DNA from 3 places in the Nitratireductor aquibiodomus genome. Region 1 is predicted to be linked to each of the others. Evidence: riboswitches for the same ligand, from Rfam matches in the RefSeq annotation. Region 1 holds a riboswitch; each other region holds the start of a gene.
The links. Region 1 has a riboswitch for thiamine pyrophosphate ahead of BLW55_RS19730 (YkoF family thiamine/hydroxymethylpyrimidine-binding protein). Riboswitches for the same ligand answer to the same signal wherever they lie in the genome.

Region 1 (7,356 bases):
GCCGAAACCCCGCAGGCCGTAAGCTGGCTCGACTGCTCGGCCTCCTTTGCACCGCTTGCCGTTGCGAGCGCCACGCTGGACCTCACCGGTGCCGCTCAGGCGAAGGGCATCGCCGCCGTCTTTCTGCGTGGCGTCAGGGGCTTCGGCCGGCTCGCTCCCTTCGTTCGCCATCTTGCCGATGCCGGCCTTGTCGGGATCGCCGGGGCCGAAGGCCCGCCTTTCGTCGCCGCCCACGGCGGCACGCGCGCCGTCATCGGCACCAATCCGTTCGCCCTCGCCATAGGCACCGGCGCAGACCGCGTGGTGATCGACGTGGCAAGCAGCACAGCCACCATGGCCGACATCCGCAACGCCCGCAGCACCGGCGCCCCCCTGCCGGAGGGAATTGCGCTGAATGGCGAAGGACAGCCAACCACCATCGCCTCCGAGGTCGCCGCACTTCTGCCGCGCGGCGGACAGGTCGGCTCCCTGCTCGGCCTTGTGGTCGAACTTCTGGCCGGCGTCGCCGGCGGTGGCCGCGACGACCCAAAAGGCCGGGGCGTGTTCCTGCTTGCCTTCGATCCTGAAGCGGCCGGAGACAGCATTGATTGGCAGGCGCGGCTTGCAGCCCTCAAAAGCGACTGGACCGGAAGCGGCGGCCACTGGCCGCGCGGCGGCGCGCGCTCGCCCGAAGCCGCGCTGGACGATGATTTCGCAAAACGCCTCGATGCACAGCTCGCACGCATTTCCGGCAGGGCGCAGTGACAATGCCGCACCGCTCTTCCTCAAACCGCTGAAATTCTCCTATGCAGAAATGGTGCCTTAGATGACGACAAATCCTGCTTCCGCGCCCGTTGTTTCCGTCACCCCCGCTGACGGGCTGATCGACGAGCCACGCCGCATTGTCGTTTCGGGCCTCGCGCCCGACGAGCTCGTCGCGATTTCCGCGCGGACGGTGCGGGCCGGCGGCGTTGTCTGGTACAGCCAAGCGACATTCATGGCCGATGCCGACGGCGTCGTTGATCTGACGCGCGATGCGCCCGTTGGCGGCGACTATGCGGAAATCTCGGCAATGGGTCTCATCTGGAGCCAGAAGCCGGTCGACAGCAACAGTCAGGAGCTTTTTCCGGACGACGTCATGCAGCCGCTAAAGACCGAGCTGACGGCGGAAACCGCCGTCGGCGTCAGGGCGCAGGGCGCGCTTCTCCAGCGCCTCGCAGCTGAAGGCGTAGAGCGGCAGGAGATCCGCGAAGACGGTCTGGTCGGCACGCTCTTCACGCCCGCAGGCCCCGGCCCGCATCCCGTCGTGGTGGTGCTCAACGGTTCCGGCGGCGGCATCAACGAGCCGCGCGGCGCGCTTTACGCCTCCCATGGCTATCAGGCTTTCGCGCTTGGCTATTTCAAGGCTCCGGGCCTGTCGCCCTTCATCACCGAGACCCCGCTCGAATATCTGGAGACCGGCCTCAACTGGGCGCACCGCACGCTCAAGCCGCGCGACGGTTTCGTGGCGGTTGCCGGTCAGTCGCGCGGCGGTGAACTCTCGTTGCTTCTCGGCGCGACCTTCCCCGATCTCATCTCCGCCGTGATCGCCTATGTGCCCGGCGCCATGGTGCATGGCGCACAGGGTGCGGGCGATCCCGCTCGTGGCGGCTGGCAGGGCGTGACCTGGACCCGGGGTGGTGAGCCGCTTACCCATCTCTGGCAGGACAACAAGGCCGTGCACTGGCACCCCTGGGGCGGTGAAGCACCACCGAACCGGCATCATTCCGTCTTCTTCGAGGGGCTGAAGGACACCGATCTGGCCGCACGCGCGCGCATCCCGATCGAGAACACGAAGGCCGCCGTTCTGCTCGTTTCAGGCCGCGACGACCGCGCCTGGCCATCGAGCCTCTATTCGAAAATGGTGGTTTCCACCCTCAGCCGGCACGACCACCCGCACCTCGTCCGTCATCTCGACTTCGATGACGCCGGCCATGCGATCAACCTGCCCTTCGTGCCCTCGACCCAGTTGAGCCGCGAACACCCGGTTTCGAAAGTACCCTACACGAATGGCGGCACGCCATCAGGCAACGCACGGGCGGATGAAGGCTCGTGGCGCGGTGTCCTCGCATTCCTCGACGAGCTTACACGCCCGGCCGGCTGAAGCGCCGGCTCATCCACTTTCTTTTGCGCAAGCAGACAACCCTATCCTTCGAAAGGAAGATGAACATGCCCACGAGAGAACACCTTGAAGGTCAATGGCGCGAATGGCGCTATGCCCATGTCGCCAAGATGTTCCGTCCGTATGGTTGGACTTCGCTGGTTGCGCAGTACTGGCTGGAGAAAGACGATCAGGGTGTCACCTTCGACCTTCTGCCGGGCACGTGGTCGGTGGAAGACGGACGCATCATGTTCACCCCGCCCGCCGAAGGCCCGAACCTGTCGGTGAACGGCGAATACCCCACCGGTCCGGTGGAGATCATTCCGGGCCGCAACCAGACTTATGGTCATGGCGAGAGCCTTCCGGTCTATTTCGGCCGCAACGAGGTGGAAACGCTTCTGCGCACAACGCATGACGGCCAGCCGCTTTTCGGCGTGCGCGTGCGCGACCCCCACGAGGCCACGCGTCTGGAAGACGCCGGTGTCACCGCTTTCGATTACGATCCCGAGTGGCGCATCCCCGGCTTCTACACACCCACCGAGCGCACGGACTACGAAGCCGAAACGGTAGAAGAAGGTGTGCGCGAGTCCACGCCACGCATGGGCACCTTCACCTTCGAGTACAAGGGCAAGAGCTACGAGATCGTGCTCATCGGCAAGGACACGCCGCATGGCGTGCAGCCGGTCGCGCATGTGCGTGACAAGACCAACGGCGCGATCACCTATGGAGCAGGCCGCGTCATCGAACTGCAGTTCACCGACGAGACCAACACCCGCATCGACTGGATCGACTTCAACTATGCGGTCGCGCTGCCCTGCGCCTTCACCAACTTCGTGACCTGCCCCCTCGTTCCACCGGAAAACCAGCTCGATTTCGAGGTTCTGGCCGGCGAGAAACGTCCTGTGCAGAACGTGGTTCGGACAATGACCTATCAGGCAAAGGCCTAGAACATCGGACCGAACAGGCGAAGCCGTTTTTTCGGTCCGATGCTCCATCAATACCCTGGATCGTCGTTTGTGCGTCCGGCTGAACGCCGACGATCCAGAGTCAGGGTCAAATAATATGACCGTTTCGTCTACCGCTTCAGATACGCATTGGTAAACCAGGTGGAGACGTCCGGCATCTCCTCGAGGCGCTTGCCGTCGGCATCGCGCATGACGCCCGCCTCGAACATGAACTTCGTGATGTTGCCGAACATGTCCGCATCGATGAGGCCGACCGGCTCGCCCTCGTCCTGCAGGTAGCCGCCGCCCACGATGGCCTGCATGGAAGCGCGGACCAGCTCCGGGTTGGAGAGCATGCCGCCGGTCTCAGCGATCAGCATTTCGGCTGCCTCATCCGGGTTTTCCGCAGCGAAAGCATAGCCGCGCTGGGCCGCTTCAACGAAAGCGCGGGCGGTTTCGGGGTTGGCTTTCAGCCAGGTTCCGTTACCGCCGAGATAGGTGGTGTGCTGATCCGGCACGCCATAGTCGGCATAGCGAAATGCGCGCTGCGGGCGGTCGAGAAGCACGGAGTTCACGCCTTCCCAGGTGCTGACCTCGAGCGTGAAATCGACCGTGCCATTGGCAAGCGCCTCATAGGCGGAGGTGCCGAGCGTGACGGTCTCGAACTCGCCCTTGCCGCCATCGTTCTGGATAATGGTGGAGATGAGGGCCTGCTCCCACGCGCTGCCGAAACCGGCATAGGTCATGCCATCGAGATCGGCCGGGCGCTGGATGTCTTCACGCTCGCCATTGAAGACGAGACGGCCCGTTTCGTGCTGCATCACCGCCATGACCACGGTGAGGTCGGCGCCCGTGGCGCGCTGGCTGTAGAAGCCGATGGAGCTGAGAATGCCGAATTCGGCGACGCCCGTGGCGACCAGCGTGCCAGAGGAGGTGTCGGTGTAGGGCAGGATTTCGACGTCAAGGCCGGCATCCTTGAACCAGCCCTTCGCCTGGGCGACGTAAAGCCCCACATGGTTGGTGTTGGGCGTCCAGTCCAGCGCGACGCTCAGGCGCTCCTGCGCCGTTGCCGGCAGCGCCATCGCGCCGAGCATCAGGGCTGCGGCTATCAGGCTTTTCATGGTCTTTCTCCTGTCTGACTGAGCAAGGTGTTCAAAAGGTCTTCTTCCAGCGCGCGGGCATCGTCCGGCAGGGGCGCGCCAAGGCGCGGGCGCGGGGCGCGGACGACGACCTCGGAAATCACGCGGGCGGGACGGCGCGACAGCACATAGATGCGATCCGAAAGGGCCACCGCCTCGCGCACATCATGGGTGACGAGCAGCGTGGTCCAGCGCGCGGCCCGCCAGCGGTCTTCCAGCCAGCGCTGCATCTGCGCGCGGGTGAGCGCGTCGAGCGCGCCGAAGGGTTCATCGAGAAGCTGGATCGGGCGGGCCTGAATGACCGTGCGCAGGAGGGCTGCGCGCTGACGCATGCCGCCCGACAGTTCTGCCGGATAGCGTTGCTCGAAACCTTCCAGCCCGAACTCGGCGAACAGCGGCAGCGCACGGGCGCGCGCTTCGGCGCGGGGCACGCCTTGCACTTCCAGCCCCAGAATGACGTTATCGATGATGCGCCGCCAGGGCATGAGCGCGTCGCGCTGCGGCATGAAGGCGAAGGTCTGGCCGTCGCGCTTCAAGGGTGCGCAATCGCGCAGGATCTCGCCGCGATCCGGCGCAAGCGCGCCGGTGAGCAGGCGAAACAGGGTGGATTTTCCCGCCCCAGAAGGGCCGAGGATGGAGACGAACTCCCCCTGCCCCACATGCAGCGATACATCGTCGAGCACGGCGGTTTCGCCGAGCGTCACGCCCACATTGCGCATTTCAAGAGCGCTCATCGTGTCTGCCCCGCTTCACGCCAGCGCAGCAGCGCCCGTTGTAGAAGCGCCGAGACACCGAAGAGCACCAGCGTCAGCGTCGAGCTGACCACCACCGCCGCCAGCATGAGGTCCGGGCGAAAACTGTTCTTGGCGTTGAGGATGACAATGCCGAGCCCGGCGCGCGCGCCGACATATTCGGAGAAGATCGCGGCGACCACGGCATAGGTGATGGAGATCCGCAGGCCGGCAAAGAAATAGGGCATGGCCGAGGGAAAGCGCGCCGCCCGGAACACCTTCCACCGCGACGCGCCCATGGAGCGCATCAGCGTTTCGATCTCGGGATCGGTGGATTCGTAGCCATCGACCAGCGCCACCAGCATGGGAAAGAAGGTGACGAGCGCCACGAGCAGGATTTTCGGCGTGAGACCGAAACCGAACCACAGAACGGCAAGCGGCGCGATGGCCACCAGCGGCAGGGTCTGGCTGACGACAAAGATCGGGAACAGGGCCCGCCGCAGCTTCGGCAGGAAATCGAGAGCCACGGAGAGGGCAAAGGCGATGCTGACGGAGAAGGCAAAGCCGGTCAGCGTCGCACTCAGCGTCGGCAGCGTGTTCTCCCACAGGAGGGCGCGGTTGACACCCATCTGTTCGATGACGCGCGAGGGCGCGGGCAGAACCAGCGGCGAAATGCCCGACAGCCGCACATAGATTTCCCAAAGGAGGACCGCACCGACAACGCTTGCCAGGGCAGGCAAGCCGCGCGCCAGCCGTCCGCCCGCAGGACGGGGCCGACCCTTAGACATGGGATCAGGCCGTGGAGGGGCTGTTGGCGGAAACGGTCAAATCGACCGTCACATGGCCTTCGGGCGGACCGAACCTGCAGAAGGCCTGTTCGAGCGTCGCGAAAACCGGGCCTGCATCGCCGGTGAGACGGCTGCAGAAATTCTTGGAGCGGTCGAAGACGCCGCTCGACTTCAGAAAGTCGATGCAGCCCATGATCTCCGCCATGTGGTCGCCGGCGCCCATCACATAAAGCGAGAACTGCGCGCGTGCGGTTTCCGATGTGGTCTTTGCATTGGCCACCGCCGCAAGTGCTGCCTTCTGCCGTTCGGCGAGCGGCTCCGACGGGTTGGCGAGTGCAGAGGTGCTGCAGATCGGATCATCCGGCTCGCCGGGGCAGCCGCGCGAGAGCGTGGCGCGCAGCACCACATGGTGGCGGGTGGAGGCGGCGGCGACGTAGAAATCGCGCAGCGCCGGGAACAATACTTCCGGCGGGCCGACGACGAGCGTGGAGATGTCGTCGGTCTCGATCCGCAACCGGTCCCGGTAAGGATCGAACGCAGAGAGCGACGACATGATGACGTCGACGAAATTGTCGGTCATCGGATAAAGGGAAAGCTGCGCACCTGCGAACATGATTGTCCTCCTTGCTCCGCTGGCATTACCCAGATCAGCTTCTAGGGCCCGAGGATTTGCACCCTCATCTCAGCCGCGGCGATACGCGGCACCCCTGTGGATGCCCGGTACGAACCAAATCCCGTGTCGCAAAGCAAGCAGTTTGTTCAGGAAACGGTGCCCGGATGAAAAATTACCCGGCTATCCACAGACCTCACAATCCGAAGATCCGGAACGACCCGCGGCCGGAGAGTTCGCGCACGGCACCAAAATGCTCAAGCCGCTCGAAAAGCCGCTTGGCTGCCCAGCGGGAAAGATTGCAGCCGGGGGCTGAAGCCGGCACGGCATCGTCATCCAGCAGTTTCTGAACGACCGTGCCCGCCCCCTTTGTGCGCAGTTTCGGCAAAACGGAGGCAAGTGTGTCGGCGCGGCGAGATATTTCACCAGCCGAGCGGAGCGCGCCCTCAGTCCCCTGAACCAGCGCGAGGCACACCGCCCGGGCAAAGGCAGGATCAGCCGGGCCGGTCCGCCCGCTCTCCCCACTCACGCGAAAGGCGGTCCCATAGCGTTCCGCCATGAGAAGCGGTACCGGGCGAGGCCAGTTCAACATCGTTGCGATTAACCCATCCCCCAGTGCCCATGCCAGCGGCTCGGCGTCCGCATGTTCCGCCAGTATCCGCCGGACGAGCTCTGCCGCCGCGAAGGGCGGCGCGCTTCCGGACTGGAGCGCATCCTCGGCATGATCGACGGCGGCCGCCAGCCTGTCATCCACCGCCATGCCGAGAAGGCCAGCGAGTTCGGCTATGGAAGACGTGGACGGCATGAAGCGGCGCGCTGCCATTCGTCTGTAGGCGAGAAATATCCTGCCCGCAGGGCCCGGATCGTCACCGGCCGCGGTCAGCAGAACGGCATCGCGCAGCGCCTTCTCGTCCTCCCCCCGTCCCATGAGCCTTGAAGCGGCAACGGCGCATTTCAGCGCCTGGCGCGCGCGCCAGCAGCCCGACCAGGCGGGTTCACTCCGCACAAGATCATCGAGCGCCCCA
Region 2 (7,356 bases), 120 kb from region 1:
CCGTGCCGCATTCCACGATGCTGGCCACCATGATTTCCGGCGGTGTCGCCACCAATGTGACGCCGGATCTTTGCAGTTTCACCTTTGAAATCCGTAGCTTACCCAGTCACGATGCACGGGCCGAGCTGGAATTTCTGAAAACGCGTGCAAATTCGGAAGTTCTGCCCAGAATGCAGGAAAAATGCGCCGAAACCGGCATCGAATGGGAAGAAATCTTCGCCTATCCCGCGATGGGCGACAACACCTCGAGCGAGGGCTTCGCTTTCTTCCGCGACATCATGCCGGAATGGTCGGGAAAGGTCTCTTACGGTTCGGAGGGAGGCGTGTTCGAGACCATTGGCGGCATCCCTTCCGTGATCGTCGGTCCGGGCTCCATCCGGCAGGCGCACAAGCCGGATGAATTCGTCGAGGTCGAACAGCTTTCTCTCTGTCTTGCGTTTCTGGAAAAGCTGGCAGCGAAGATTTCCGAACCGGCGTGAACTTCGGCGCTATGGCGCGGGAGCAAAGCATCAACTAGCATGCGGCCTGCTGCCCGAGAGGGTGGTGGGCCGTTGTTTTTTGAGGTGCCTTCCGTGCAGTTGCGATTTCTGGAAACCTTCATTCACTTGGCGAAAGTGCGGAATTTTCGCAAGGTGGCCGATCTTCTGCACACCACCCAGCCGGTCATTTCCTCGCGCATCAACGCACTTGAAAATGAGCTGGGCACCAGGCTTTTCGAACGCTCGAAACGCGGGGTGCAGTTGACCAGCGAAGGCCGGGTCCTTCTTCCGCATGCGGAGATGGTGGTCGAACTCACCAATGAAATGAAATGGCTGGTCAACAAGAACAGAAAGATGACCGGTTCGCTGCGCGTTGGTGTGACCGACACGATCCTGCGCTCCTGGTTCGTCCAGCTCATGGAATGCTTTCGGGAAAAATATCCCGGCGTGAACATCGAGATGCTGTCCTCGACCTCTGCCGATGTCATCCAGTCGTTGCGGGATCATGCGGTGGATGTGGGACTGGCGATGCGGGATGGAAACGATCCCAAGCTCGATTTCGTGCCGTTGGGCTCCTTTCCGGTGGCCTGGGTGGCGAGCCCCACCGCTTTCCCCATCCGCAGGGCGGCGGTGGGTACGCTGCTCGACCTGCCGATTCTCAGCTTTCCCAAGAACTCGATCCCCTACAAGACACTGGAGCGCTATCTGAAAATGCACTCCAAGGTGCGGGTCAACGTGCACTCGTCCAACTCCATTGCAACCATTGTGCAGATGGCCGAGGAAGGGCTTGGCATCGCGCCCATGCCGCGTGCGGTGGTGATGAAAGAACTCGCGAGCGGCACCCTGCATGAAATTACCGTGGATGTGGAATTTCCACCGCTGGAGTTCTTCGCGATCACTGAGGCCTCACCCCGCAAGACGCTCAGGGACGAGTTCGTGGAAATGGCCCGGCAGCAGGCGATTGCCTATTCCAGCCGATTCCCGGATGACTATCTGATCAATCCTGATTGAAAAAAATTATCACCGGAAGCCATATTTTTCATTTGGACTTTTTAAGACGGCTCTCCGATCCTGTTCCCATAACCAGACAAAAATGATGGGGAAGGATAATGAACCGTATTCTACGCAATGTTCTGGCTGCAGGTGTGATGACGGCGATCGGCGCCGCCGCCACGGTCTCTGCGCAGGCCGAGACCTGGCGCATGGCTCACAAGATGCCGCCGGACAGCATTGAGGGTGAGCTTTTCCAGTTCTTCGCCGACAAAGTGGTTGAAAAGACCGGTGGTGAGGTTGAGATCAAGGTGTTTCCGAACGAGCAGCTCGGTTCCGATGACACCGTTCTTGAGCAGCTCCAGATCGGCACCGTGAACGTCTATCCCGAGGGCACCAGCTATCTTCAGAAATGGGTTCCGGACATCAAGTTCACCTCGGCTCCGTTCCTGTTCGACGACCGCGAGCACTGGGTCCGCTTCATGCAGTCCGATCTGGTGAAGGGCTGGTTCAAGCAGATCGAAGACGAAGCCGGTATTGCGCTGATCGGTTCACCGACCGCCTTCCTGCGCGGCCCGTACCGGGTGATGGTCACCGACAAACCGTGGACAAATCTGCAAGAAATGCAGGGCACGCGCCTGCGCATGCATCCTGACGAGCTGGCCGCGGCCGCCTGGCGTCATCTTGGTGCAGAGGTTCGCACACTTGCCTGGACGGAAGTCTACGAATCCATCAGCCGCGGTATCGTCGATGCGGTGAACAGCCCTATTGCACTCGTCGAACCGATGAAGTTCTACGAGGTGGCGCCTCACGTCATCCGTCATGACGAATATCCGCAGGGCATGGCCTTCATGACCAACGCGAAGCGCTGGAACGCTCTTTCCGACGAACGTCGTGCGCAGATCCTGGACGCTTTCGCCGAGATGGCGGTGGAATCGGAAAAGCGTATGAACGCGGCGGCCGACAAGGATCTTGAGGCCATGAAAGCCAAGGATGTCGCCTATTCCGAGCCTGACACGTCTGACTTCGTCGAGCGCATGGGAAGCTTCTATCAGGAGATGGAGGAAAAAGGCGAGCTCCCCGAAGGGTTCCTCGATGCGGTTCGCTCCTCGCGCACCGAATAGGTTTCCTTTGAACTCACATTGATGGGGAGGTTCCATGCCCGTCCTGGATCGAATCCTGGCCGTTATAGACCGGCTGTTTCTTGTGGGAGCGAATGCGGCCTTGTTCGCCATGCTCCTTGTGACCGCACTCAACGTTGCGTCACGTGCGTTTCTCGGCCAGGGGGTGGTCTGGGCCTTCCCCATCAGCATCGTCTGCTTCGTGTGGATGAGTTTTCTGGGCTTTTTCGTCGTCTACCGGCAGAACAAGGACATCACCGTCGACTTTCTGCTGAACGCGACCCCGCCCCCGGTGCGTCGCGCCGGGCGGATGCTGGTGGACATCGCCGTCATCGCGCTTTTGCTCATCATCCTGCGTGAGGCACCAGAACTGATCCAGCGTCAGGTGGGCAATATCGAGATGGTCGGCATCCAGCGCTATTGGCTGAGTGTCCCCTTCTTCGTCTCCTGCGGGCTCATCGCCCTGCATTTCTTCAGCGACTTCGTCCATGCCCTTAGAGGGCATCCGGAGCCTGAACATCATCATGTCGGCGACATCTAGGACCCGGGTAGAACCATGACCTTGCTTCTTTTCGCGGGCTTCGTCGCCCTCATCCTTCTGCGTGTGCCGATCACCATGGCGATCGGCCTGGCGGTGCTCTCCGCGCTCATCTATGCGGGCTTTTCCGACACGCTCTACATCATCCCGCTTCAGGTTCTCGACGGGGTCGACAACCCGTCCCTGCTTGCCATCCCCTTCTTCATCATGGCCGGCAATCTGATGAACGGCGTCGGCATGACCGACCGCATCTTCAACTTCGCCTCCGCGCTTGTCGGTCATATGCGGGCGGGCCTCGCACAGGTGAACGTTGTCTCGTCGCTGCTCTTTGCCGGTGTCTCCGGCGCGGCGGTGGCCGATTGTGCCGGCCTTGGCACGATCGAGATCAAGGCGATGCGCGAGCGCGGCTATCCAGCGCCCTTCGCGGCTGCTCTGACGGCGGCAAGCGCGGTGGTCGGGCCAATCATCCCACCCTCGATCAGCCTTGTCGTCTATGCGTTTCTGTCCAACACCTCGGTGGCGCGGCTTTTCCTCGCTGGCATCATTCCCGGCCTCATCGTCGGCATGTCGCTGATGGCATTCAACTACCTCGTCGCACTGAAGCAGGACTTTCCGCGCGAGGAACGCAAGAGCCTGCCGCAGATCGGCCGTTCCGCCATCGACGGTATCGCCGCGCTGGTTGCACCGGGCATCATCCTCGTAGCCATCCTCACCGGTTTCACCACGGCCACGGAAGCCGGCGTTCTGGCCTGCGTCTACACCATCGCGCTCGGCTTCGTTTACCGCACCTTCTCCTTCCGCATGCTCTGGCAGGCGCTGACGGAGACGATGACCATCACCAGCGTCATCATGATCATCATCGGCTTCTCGCATGTGATGGGCTGGCTTCTGGCCATCGAGCAGATCCCGCAGCAACTGGCGGACCAGATTCTTCTGTTCACCGAATCGCGCACGGTCTTCCTGCTCCTCCTGCTCGGCTTCCTGCTTCTGGTGGGCTGTTTCGTGGAAGGTGTGCCGGCAAAGCTGATCCTCGTGCCAATGCTTCTGCCGATCATCGACCAGTTCGGCATCGACCGCATTCACTTCGGCCTGATCATCACCCTGGCGCTTCTGATTGGCATTGCCACACCGCCCATGGGCATCGCGCTCTACATCGTCGCTGAGGTGGGCAAGGTGCCGTTCGAAAAGGTGGCGGTGGCGATCCTGCCCTTTCTCATACCACTGATCGTTGCCCTGCTCATGATCACCTTCGTGCCCGAGCTGGTGCTCTTCCTTCCCAATCTCGTTCTGGGGCCGGCCTGACGGCCGCCCCAATCAAACTCCAAAGCAAGGGATACTTATGAAAATCTCCGTCATTCAAATGAACTCGCAGGACGACAAGGCAAAGAACATTGCTGATGCGGAAGCGTTCGTCCGAAAGGCCGTTGCCGAGGACAAGTCCGATCTCGTCGTTCTTCCCGAGACTTTCACCTATATGGGCGGCACCGTGGAAAGCCGTCGCGCCAATGCGGAAACCTTTCCGGACGGCGAAGCCTATCGCGCCATGTCGGCTTTGGCCGCCGAACTGAAAGTGAACATTCACGCCGGCTCCATGGCCGAGGCTGCGGGCGAGAAGTGCTACAACACGACCATCGTGTTCGACCGGCAGGGCAAGGAGATTGCCCGCTATCGCAAGATCCATCTCTTCGACGTGAAGGTTCCGGGCGGCCAGAGCTATCTGGAATCCGACACGATGAAGCGCGGCGAGGACGTGGTCGTCTACGAGCTGGAAGGCGTGAAAATCGGTTGCGCCATCTGCTACGATCTGCGCTTCCCGGAGCTCTTCCGCAAACTGCGTGACAAGGGTGCCGAGGTGATCGTCCTGCCCGCCGCTTTCACGCTGCAGACCGGCAAGGACCATTGGGAACAGCTTCTGTGCGCCCGCGCCATCGAGACCCAGTCCTATGTAGCCGCATCGGCACAGATCTTCGGGCATGACGAAGGCAAAAAGCTGTGCTTCGGCCACTCTCTGATCATCGATCCATGGGGCGTGACCATTGCCAACTGCTCGGATCGCGTCGGCCATGCAAGCGCAACGATCGACACGGATTACGCAGCAAAAATCCGCAGCTCCATGCCGGTCGCAGATCATCACGTCGTCGCATAAGGAATACGCATATGTACCAGGTCAATTCGATGCCGGAGCAGCTGGCACAGGCCAAGATCGACAAGCTGATGCAGGTGGAGACCGCCACGGTCGGCCACTTTCTGCACGCAAACTTCCTCGACACGGGCATCCGCTCCATGCTGCCCAGGGTGCGGGCTGCTGGAACGGCGGTGACCCTGCGCCTGCCCCATGCCGACAGCACGCTCCTGCATTACGCGATGGACCATATCCGGCCCGGCGATTTCGTGATCATCGATCGTGCCGGCGACACACGCCACGCCTGTTGGGGCGGTGTCATCACCCACACGGCGGCCCGCAAGAAGGCCGCCGGTGCGGTGGTGGACGGGCCGGCGACAGACGTTGCCGATTTCGAGCGTCACGGTTTCCCCATGTGGTGCCGGGGCCCCTCGCCCATCACCACCAAGCTGCTGGGCGTTTCGGGCGAAATGAACATCCCCGTCAGCGTTGGCGGCGTGGTGGTCAATCCGGGCGATGCGGTGCTGGCCGATGAAAACGGCGTGCTGATCCTGTCTCCCGACGAAGTGGACATGGTGGCAGACCGCGCCATCCAGATGCAGGCGCGTGAAGTCGAGCTTCTGAAGCGCATCGACGCCGGCGAAAGCCTGCCGACCATTTCCGGCGCGAAAGCGCGCGTTGAGGCAAGCGCATAGGATCTCGACAACAGTATTGCGGTTGCGACCATCCTCCTTCTCCCCGCTTGCTGGGAGAAGGGGGTTTCGAGGGTGGAGGGTTGCGGTTTCAACCCTCCAAGCCGGACTTTCCCACACGTGTCCCCCGGCATCTGACATGGGTGCTTGACAAGAGTGCCCCTCTTCACTCACCTTGCGGCCTCACCTGGGGGGTCCCGCCAAGGGGCTGAGATTCTGCTGGGCATGGTTTTCCATGCAGCGCAGTGACCCGATGAACCTGATCCAGTTCATACTGGCGTAGGGATGGTGCATGCCTGGCGGGTCGCTGGCTCCTTCGAGCCGAAATCCATATCCATAGCGGATCGTCAGCGCTCTTCCTCCTCTCGGCACGAACTGGGTCTCCATTGCTGAACACGCAGAGGAGGCTCTGACCCATGGATGCTATCGCTCCGAAAGTGACAACCGGCCCGTTGCCGGCATCGCGCAAGATCTACAAATCCGGCACACTTCATCCCGATATTCGCGTGCCCATGCGCGAAATCGCCGTGCACCCGAGCGCCGGCGAGCCGCCGGTGACCGTCTACGATTCCTCCGGTCCCTATTCCGATCCGGATGCGCTGATCGAGATCGACAAGGGCCTGTCGCGCATCCGCGAGGCCTGGGTGAAGGCGCGCGGCGATGTGGAGGCCTATGAAGGCCGCCATGTGAAGCCGGAGGACAATGGCTTTGTTTCCGGTGACCGGCTGACGCCTGAGTTCCCGACGCGCCACCAGCCGCTGCGGGCCAGGGACGGCAAGGCAGTCACGCAGCTTGCCTATGCGCGGGCCGGCATCATCACGCCGGAAATGGAGTATATCGCCATCCGCGAAAACCTTGGCCGCGAGCAGGCGAAGGCCGCGCTGGTGCGCGATGGCGAGAGCTTTGGTGCCGCGATCCCCGATTTCGTGACGCCGGAATTCGTGCGCGACGAAGTGGCGAAGGGCCGGGCGATCATCCCCGCCAACATCAACCACCCGGAAGCCGAGCCGATGATCATCGGCCGCAATTTCCTTGTGAAGATCAACGCCAATATCGGCAATTCGGCGGTCACCTCCTCCATGGCCGAGGAGGTGGACAAGATGGTGTGGGCGACGCGCTGGGGCGGCGACACGGTGATGGACCTTTCCACCGGCCGCAACATCCACAACATCCGCGAATGGATCATCCGCAACTCGCCCGTGCCCATCGGCACCGTGCCGATCTATCAGGCGCTGGAGAAGGTGAACGGTATTGCCGAGGATCTGAACTGGGAGGTGTTCCGCGATACGCTGATCGAGCAGGCCGAGCAGGGCGTCGACTATTTCACCATCCATGCGGGCGTGCGGCTGCACTATATCCCGCTGACGGTCGACCGGGTGACGGGCATCGTCTCGCGCGGCGGCTCGATCATGGC
Region 3 (7,356 bases), on a different contig from region 1:
GCCACTTCCACCTGCAGGTAATGGCCTTCCGCGAAGCTGGCTGCCTTGTAGCGCTCCGTATCCTCGGCGATGCGGTGATAGGCGGGCGAGGTGGTGTAGGAGAGCACCATGGGAACCTCACCGCTGGTGAACAGCCCATAGGCCTCGCTCCAGCCGGGCGTCACCGTTAGCACCTTGTCCTGTAGCCGGCTCCAGGCGGTGGCCGCCTCGTCGCCATAGACGGCCTTGACCCAGAGCAGAAGACCAAGCCCTGGCGTGGAGGTGCGCGGGTCCTGAATGGCGATCTTCAGATCACCCTCGCTCTCCACCAGATCCTTCAGACTTTCCGGCGGCGTCTCGATGGCTTCGGTGTCGTAGACGAAAGCGAAATAGCCATAGTCGAAGGGCACGAAAACGTCGTTCTCAAAGTCGCCCGGCACGCTCACTTTCGCCATGTCGATGCCATGGGGCGCGAAGAGGCCGGTCTCCTGCGCCTCATGGATCAGGTTGTTGTCAAGGCCAAGCACGATGTCGGCCCTGGTGGATGCACCCTCAAGCCGGACACGGTTGAGCAGTGCCACGCCATCGGCGACCGAAACGAATTCCACGTCGCAGGCGCATTCCGCCTCAAACGCCTTTTCCACCTGTGGGCCTGGGCCCCAGTCGGACGTGAAGCTCTCATAGGTGTAGACGGTGAGCTTTTCCTGGGCGAATGCCTGGCCGGAAAGAACCAGCGCGCCGAGCGCCAGAGTGGAAAGCAGGGTGGTGGTGCGCATTTGCGCCTCCTCTTTTCTGGTCTGGGAATGAGGCGCTGTCCGAAAAGCGTCTAATCCCTCCGCCGGTATCAACCGGATCAGGTTCCGCGGGTTGGTTGGGTTCTTCCCAAGCCTCTCAGCCGACAATGCGTCGGCACCCCGTTAGAGCGACCGGGAAAATAGGGCGCGGTGCGCAGCTCCGCAAGGGGGGTGAATGGCGCAAACGCCGTTGGCGCTGGCCCGCCGGCATGATATGGGCCTCGCCCATGAGCCGATTTACCCTTCTCCTTGGCGGAGACCTCACCCGGACACCGGCCCTCGATGCCGAAATCGCCGACAGCCGCATCATCGCAGCGGATTCGGGCATGCGCCATGCTGCGCTTCTGGATGTGAAGCCCGAGCTCTGGGTGGGGGATTTCGATTCCGTGCCCGACGGGTTTGAGGATGCCTATGCCGACGTGGCGCGCCGCACCTTCCCCTCCGAGAAGGACAAGACCGACGGCGAGATCGCGATTGCGGCAGCTCTGGAGGCAGGGGCGACAAGCCTTCTGCTGGCCGGCGCCTTCGGAGGCGAACGGGCCGACCACATGTTCCTGCATTTCGCTCAGGCATTGCAGCTCTCCGAGCGCGGCATTGCCGCGAAGCTGACGAGCGGGCATCAGGAAGGCGTGCCGCTCGTCTCCGGGCAGCGCCACAGCTTCGCCTATGCTGATGGCACACTGTTTTCGATCCTCGGCTTTTCGGAGCTTTCCGGCCTCACGGTCGAAGGCGCGAAATGGCCGCTCGATGCCGTGGAGGTGCCGTTCGGATCATCGCTCACGCTTTCCAATGTGGCGGATGGCGGCCTTTCCATCACGCTCATGAAGGGCCGGGCGCTGTTCATGGCGCATCTACTGAATGACGGAGAACGCTGAACCATGGCGCCGCCCCTTTTAAAGCTGGATGACATTCGTTTGACCTTCGGTGGCACGCCGCTGCTTGCCGGTGCCTCGCTGATGGTCGGCCCCGGCGAGCGGCTTGCGCTGGTGGGGCGCAATGGCTCCGGCAAATCGACACTGTTGAAAATTGCCGCCGGGATCGTGGAGTCGCAGGATGGCGAGATTTTTCGCCAGCCGACGGCAACCATACGGTATCTGCCGCAGACGCCCGACTGGCAGGGCTTTGCGACCGTGCGCGCCTATGTGGAGGCGGGGCTTGGGCCTGCCGACGACATCAACCGGGTGGCGCTTGTCATCGACCGGCTGGGTCTCACGGGCGATGAAGACCCGGCGACGCTTTCTGGCGGTGAGGCGCGGCGGGCGGCACTTGCGCGCGTGCTTGCACCGGAGCCGGATCTGCTACTGCTCGATGAGCCGACAAACCATCTCGACCTTGCCACCATCGAGTGGCTTGAGGAAGAGTTGCAACGGACCTCTTCCGCTTTGGTCACGATCTCGCATGACCGCCGATTTCTGGAAAAGGTAAGCCGCGCAACCGTGTGGCTCGACCGGGGTGTGACGCGCCGGCTCGACAAGGGGTTCGCCCATTTCGAGGACTGGCGCGATCAGGTGCTCGAAGAGGAAGAACGCGAGCAGCACAAGCTCGCCCGCAAGATCGAGCGTGAAGAGCACTGGCTGCGCTATGGCGTGACCGCGCGCCGCAAGCGCAATGTGCGCCGTCTGGGAGAGTTGCAGGCGCTGCGCGAGAAACACCGCAGCCACCGCGGCGCGGAAGGCGTGGCGACCATGGCGGCGAGCGACGCTGCCGAATCCGGCAAACTCGTCATCGAGGCGAAGGGGCTCGCCAAATCCTATGACGGGTTGCAGGTGGTCAAGGACTTCTCCACGCGCATTCTGCGTGGCGACCGGGTTGGTCTTGTCGGGCCCAATGGCGCCGGCAAAACGACGCTGATCAACCTTTTGACAGGCAAGCTTGAGCCCGATGAGGGATCGCTGCGGCTCGGTGCCAATCTGGAAATCGCCATTCTGGACCAGAAGCGAGCGCTCGATCCGCTGGAGACGCTTTCTCACTTCCTGACCGACGGGCGCGGCGACAGCGTCGTCGTCAACGGGCAGGAGCGGCACGTCGTTTCCTACATGAAGGACTTCTTGTTCAAACCGGAGCAGGCGCGCACGCCGATCCGCGAGCTTTCGGGCGGTGAGCGCGCGCGGCTGGTTCTGGCCCGGCTCCTCGCACGGCCGGCCAATCTGCTGGTTCTCGATGAGCCGACAAACGATCTCGATATGGAGACGCTCGACCTTCTGCAGGAGCTTGTCGAGGACTTTCCCGGCACGGTGCTGCTCGTCAGCCATGACCGCGATTTCCTCGACCGTACGGTGACGAGCACCATTGCGCCTGCGGGCGATGGCCGCTGGATCGAGTATGCGGGCGGCTATTCCGACATGATGGCGCAGCGCAAGGGCGAGGAGCTGGAGCGGCGCAAGGCGCGCGGCGCCGAGCAGCAGAAGGCGAAGCCCGCCGGCAATGCGGGCGCGCCCAAATCGGCTGCCAAGAAGCTCTCCTACAAGCAGAAGTTTGCGCTGGAGACACTGCCCAAGAAGATTGATGAGCTGGCGGATGAGATCGCGGCATTGGAAGAGAAACTCGCCGATCCGAACCTCTACACGCGGGATGCAGCCGCTTTTCAGCGCTTTTCCAAAGAGCTGGACACCGCGCGCGCCAGCCGTGAGAAGATGGAAGAAGAGTGGCTGGAACTTGAAATGCTGCGCGAGGAGGTCGAGGGCGCATAGCAGCTCTTGCTTTTTTGGACGCCGACTTCAAAGCCCCCTTCTCCCCGCAGGCGGGGAGAAGGAAGCCGTCATTCGCCCGCCTTCACCGCTCGCTAACCGGACTGGTTCAGAATGCCGCGTATGGACCAGGATTTCCTCATTTCCGCAAAGCCCGACCTCCAGAAGGCCCGTACCAGGTGGCTTGCCTCGCTGGCCGATGAGCGGCGTCTTTCGGCGCTGACCGTCGATGCCTATGAGCGCGACACGCGGCAGTTTCTGCAGTTTCTCACAGGGCATTGCGGCGAGGCACCAGGTCTCGCTGACATTGCCGAGCTGCGCCCGGCGGACCTGCGCGCCTTTCTGGCCTTTCGGCGGGGCAGGGGGGCGGGAGCGCGCACGCTCGGGCGCGGGCTTGCCGGGGTTCGCTCGTTTCTGCGTTATCTGGAGCGTCGGGGGCTGGTGAACGCAGCGGCTGCGGCTGCGCTGAAGGCGCCGCGTGCTCCGCGCGCGCTGCCCAAGCCGCTAACGGCCGCCGATGCACGCAAGGTTGCCTCGGGCGAGGGGCAACTTGCCGAAGAGCCATGGATCGCGGCGCGGAATGCCGCCGTATTCACGCTGCTTTATGGAGCCGGACTTCGCATTTCCGAGGCGCTTGGGCTTCTGGGCGGCCAGGTCGGGGAACTGCGCCAGGGCGCGCTCAGGATCACCGGCAAGGGCGGCAAGACACGGCTTGTGCCGGTGCTGTCGGTATCTGCCGAGGCGGTCGCCGAGTATCAGCGTCTTTGCCCTTATCATCTGGAGGCAGACGGGCCGCTTTTTCGCGGCGCGCGTGGCGGCGCCTTGCAACCGGCCATCATTCAGCGCGAGATGAAGCGCATGCGCTCCGCGCTCAACCTGCCGGAGACGGCAACGCCGCATGCGCTCAGGCATTCCTTTGCCACGCATCTTCTTGGGCGCGGCGGCGATCTGCGCGCGATCCAGGAGCTTCTGGGCCATGCGAGCCTCTCCACGACGCAGGTCTATACGGGCGTGGACACGGCGCGGCTTCTCGAAATCTACGATGCCGCCCATCCGCGGGCCTGAAGCCATTGCACGCAATTTATGGTGGCGGATTAACGGTTTCGCCGGGATTTGCCGCTAGCGTGGCACCATGAAAACGCATGCAAAAGCTACCACCGCGACCGAGCGGCTTGTTGACCGCCTTTTTCTGTGCGCTGCTGCCTTTCCGCTTTTCCTGCTTCTGGCGCTGGTCCTCGGCCTGTCGATGGCGAAGCCGGCAAAGGCGGATGAGATTGTCTGTTCGGGCACAAACCTCCTGACGGAACTCGCTGCCGAGAACCCGGCCGCGCTTGAAGAGGTGCGACGACAGGCGGCGGAGACGCCGAATGGCAGCGGACTCCTTTGGCGGGTCGGGAAGGAGGGCGTTGCGCCCTCTTATCTTTTCGGCACCATGCATATGAGCGACCCGCGCGTGGTCACGCTCCCCAGGGATGCCCGCGAGGCTTTCGACGGGGCGGAGCGTGTCGTTATCGAAACCACCGACATTCTCGATCAGTCTAAGATGGCCGCGGCGATGTTCAAACGGCCGGACCTGATGATGTTCACGGGCAAGGAGACGCTGGGCGATCACCTCGATGAGGCGGAGCGTGAGGCGGTGGCGGATGCACTCAAGGCGCGCGGCATACCGTTTGCCAGCGTCAAGAAGATGAAGCCCTGGATGCTGATCTCGCTGGTGGCGCTGCCGGTGTGCGAGATCGAGCGCAAGGAAGCTGGTATGCCGATCCTGGATATCAAGCTCGCAGAGGATGCCCAGAACGCCGGCAAAGAGCTTCTGGGTCTTGAGACGGCGGTTGAGCAACTGGACGCCATGGCCTCCCTGCCCATGGAAATGCATGTGCGCGGCCTGGTAGAGACGCTGGCGCTTGGCGACGGCCTGAACGACGTGATGGAAACCATGGTGTCGCTCTATGCCGAAGGCGAGACCGGCATGTTCTGGCCGCTGATCCGCGTTGCGATCCCCGAACAGCAGGGTGCATCAGGGGATTACGCCGCTTTCGATCGGGCCATGGTCAAGGCGCGCAACGGCACGATGGCCGAGCGGGCGCGGCCTATTTTGAATGAGGGCAATGCCTTCATTGCGGTCGGGGCACTGCATCTGCCCGGTGAGGAAGGGCTCATCGAACTCCTGCGTGCGGACGGTTATACCGTCGAGGGTGTCCGGTAAATTTGGGGTTCCGGCTAACTAATTGCATGTTATCTTTCCGTCGGCGTTGGGGAGCGTCATTTGGAGCGCTGTCATGCAGGACGAAAACCACAAAAAGAAACCCCAACATCGTTCTGCCGGTTCGGAGGGAACACGGGGTTTTGTGATTGGCGCCGTTGGAGCGGCGATCATGATCCTCGCTTTCATGGCGATTTCAGGAAGCGGCTTTTTCGGCGAGGACGTCACCGGGACGTCCGACACCGTCTCCGACAGTGTACCCATGGGCGACGACGGATAGAAAAAGGCCCCGAAGCTTTCGCGCCGGGGCCCTGTTGTCTGTAAATTCCTGTCGGATCACATGTGGATCGGCTTGGCGAAGGTGGCGAGAGCCGCTTCCTTGACCGTTTCCGACATGGTGGGGTGCGCGTGGCAGGTGCGGGCCAGGTCTTCCGACGAGCCGCCGAACTCCATCAGAACCGCTGCCTCGTGGATCATTTCGCCGGCGCCGAAGCCGACGATATGAACGCCCAGCACGCGATCCGTCTTCTTGTCGGCGAGCACCTTCACGAAGCCGTCCGTCTTGAGCATGGAGCGGGCGCGACCGTTGGCCGAGAAGGGGAATTTGCCGGCGTTGTATTCTACGCCGGCCTTCTTCAGCTCTTCCTCGGTCTTGCCGACGGAGGCGACTTCCGGGCTGGTGTAGACCACGCCGGGGATCACATCATAGTTCACGTGCCCGGCCTGGCCGGCGAGGATCTCGGCCACGGCGACGCCTTCATCCTCGGCCTTGTGCGCCAGCATCGGACCGGCAATCACGTCGCCGATGGCGTAGATGCCATCGACATTCGTCTTGAAATGCCCGTCGGTCTTTACGCGTCCGCGCTCATCCAGCTCCACGCCCACGGCATCAAGGCCAAGGCCCTCTGTGTACGGCTTGCGGCCGGTCGCAACGAGAACCACATCCGCTTCGACGGTTTCCGCATCACCGCCCTTTGCCGGCTCAAAAGTGACCTTCGCGCCCTTGCCGGCCTTGGTCACGTCCGTGACCTTTGCGCCGAGCTTGAACTCGAAGCTCTGCTTGCCGAGCATGCGCTGGAACTGCTTGGCGACCTCGCCGTCCATGCCGCCGAGAATCGTGTCGAGATATTCGACCACGGTCACCCTGGCGCCAAGGCGGGCCCAGACGGAGCCGAGCTCCAGCCCGATTACGCCGCCACCGACAACGATCATGTGCTCAGGAACCTTGGAAAGCTCCAGAGCGCCGGTGGAGGAGACGATCACCTTTTCGTCGAACTTCACGTCGACGCCGGGAATGCCGGCGACGTCGGAACCCGTGGCGATGACGATGTTTTTCGTCTCGACGGTCTGTTCCTTGCCGTCGTCGCCCTTAACGCTGACCTTGCCTTTGCCGGCGATGCTGCCAAAGCCGCGAAGGACATCGATCTTGTTCTTCTTCATCAGGAAGTCGAGACCCTTGGTGTTCTGCTCGACCGTCTTGACGCGATGCTCCATCATCTTCTTGAGATTGAGCTTGGGTTTGCTCACCTCAACGCCGAGATCGGCAAGGCCATGGCCGGCTTCCGCGAACATCTCCGTGGCGTGCAGCAGCGCCTTGGAGGGGATGCAGCCGACATTGACGCAGGTGCCGCCATGGGTGGGCAGTTTCTCGACCACTGCCGTCCTTAGGCCGAGCTGGGCCGCCTTGATGGCG

Region 2: it holds a riboswitch for thiamine pyrophosphate, as region 1 does, so the genes downstream of both, thiC (phosphomethylpyrimidine synthase ThiC) here and BLW55_RS19730 (YkoF family thiamine/hydroxymethylpyrimidine-binding protein) in region 1, are expected to answer to the same signal.
Region 3: it holds a riboswitch for thiamine pyrophosphate, as region 1 does, so the genes downstream of both, thiB (thiamine ABC transporter substrate binding subunit) here and BLW55_RS19730 (YkoF family thiamine/hydroxymethylpyrimidine-binding protein) in region 1, are expected to answer to the same signal.

Annotation. Positions count from the first base shown of each region.
Region 1 covers NZ_FNSL01000002.1:118,320-125,675, forward strand. The annotation lists gene BLW55_RS19700 (Ldh family oxidoreductase) at 1-744, shown strand, start outside; gene BLW55_RS19705 (acyl-CoA thioesterase/BAAT N-terminal domain-containing protein) at 806-2,122, shown strand; gene BLW55_RS19710 (DUF1684 domain-containing protein) at 2,188-3,066, shown strand; gene BLW55_RS19715 (ABC transporter substrate-binding protein) at 3,195-4,184, opposite strand; gene BLW55_RS19720 (ABC transporter ATP-binding protein) at 4,181-4,936, opposite strand; gene BLW55_RS19725 (ABC transporter permease) at 4,933-5,721, opposite strand; gene BLW55_RS19730 (YkoF family thiamine/hydroxymethylpyrimidine-binding protein) at 5,726-6,334, opposite strand; TPP riboswitch at 6,328-6,440, opposite strand; gene BLW55_RS19735 (DUF1403 family protein) at 6,528-7,356, opposite strand, start outside.
Region 2 covers NZ_FNSL01000002.1:237,060-244,415, reverse strand. The annotation lists gene argE (acetylornithine deacetylase) at 1-479, shown strand, start outside; gene BLW55_RS20315 (LysR family transcriptional regulator) at 573-1,490, shown strand; gene BLW55_RS20310 (TRAP transporter substrate-binding protein) at 1,589-2,593, shown strand; gene BLW55_RS20305 (TRAP transporter small permease) at 2,628-3,131, shown strand; gene BLW55_RS20300 (TRAP transporter large permease) at 3,147-4,430, shown strand; gene BLW55_RS20295 (carbon-nitrogen hydrolase family protein) at 4,468-5,274, shown strand; gene BLW55_RS20290 (RraA family protein) at 5,286-5,945, shown strand; TPP riboswitch at 6,121-6,246, shown strand; gene thiC (phosphomethylpyrimidine synthase ThiC) at 6,359-7,356, shown strand, end outside.
Region 3 covers NZ_FNSL01000001.1:1,962,450-1,969,805, reverse strand. The annotation lists gene thiB (thiamine ABC transporter substrate binding subunit) at 1-755, opposite strand, end outside; TPP riboswitch at 793-906, opposite strand; gene BLW55_RS09345 (thiamine diphosphokinase) at 1,001-1,648, shown strand; gene BLW55_RS09340 (ABC-F family ATP-binding cassette domain-containing protein) at 1,652-3,463, shown strand; gene BLW55_RS09335 (tyrosine recombinase XerC) at 3,584-4,525, shown strand; gene BLW55_RS09330 (TraB/GumN family protein) at 4,593-5,666, shown strand; gene lpdA (dihydrolipoyl dehydrogenase) at 6,000-7,356, opposite strand, start outside.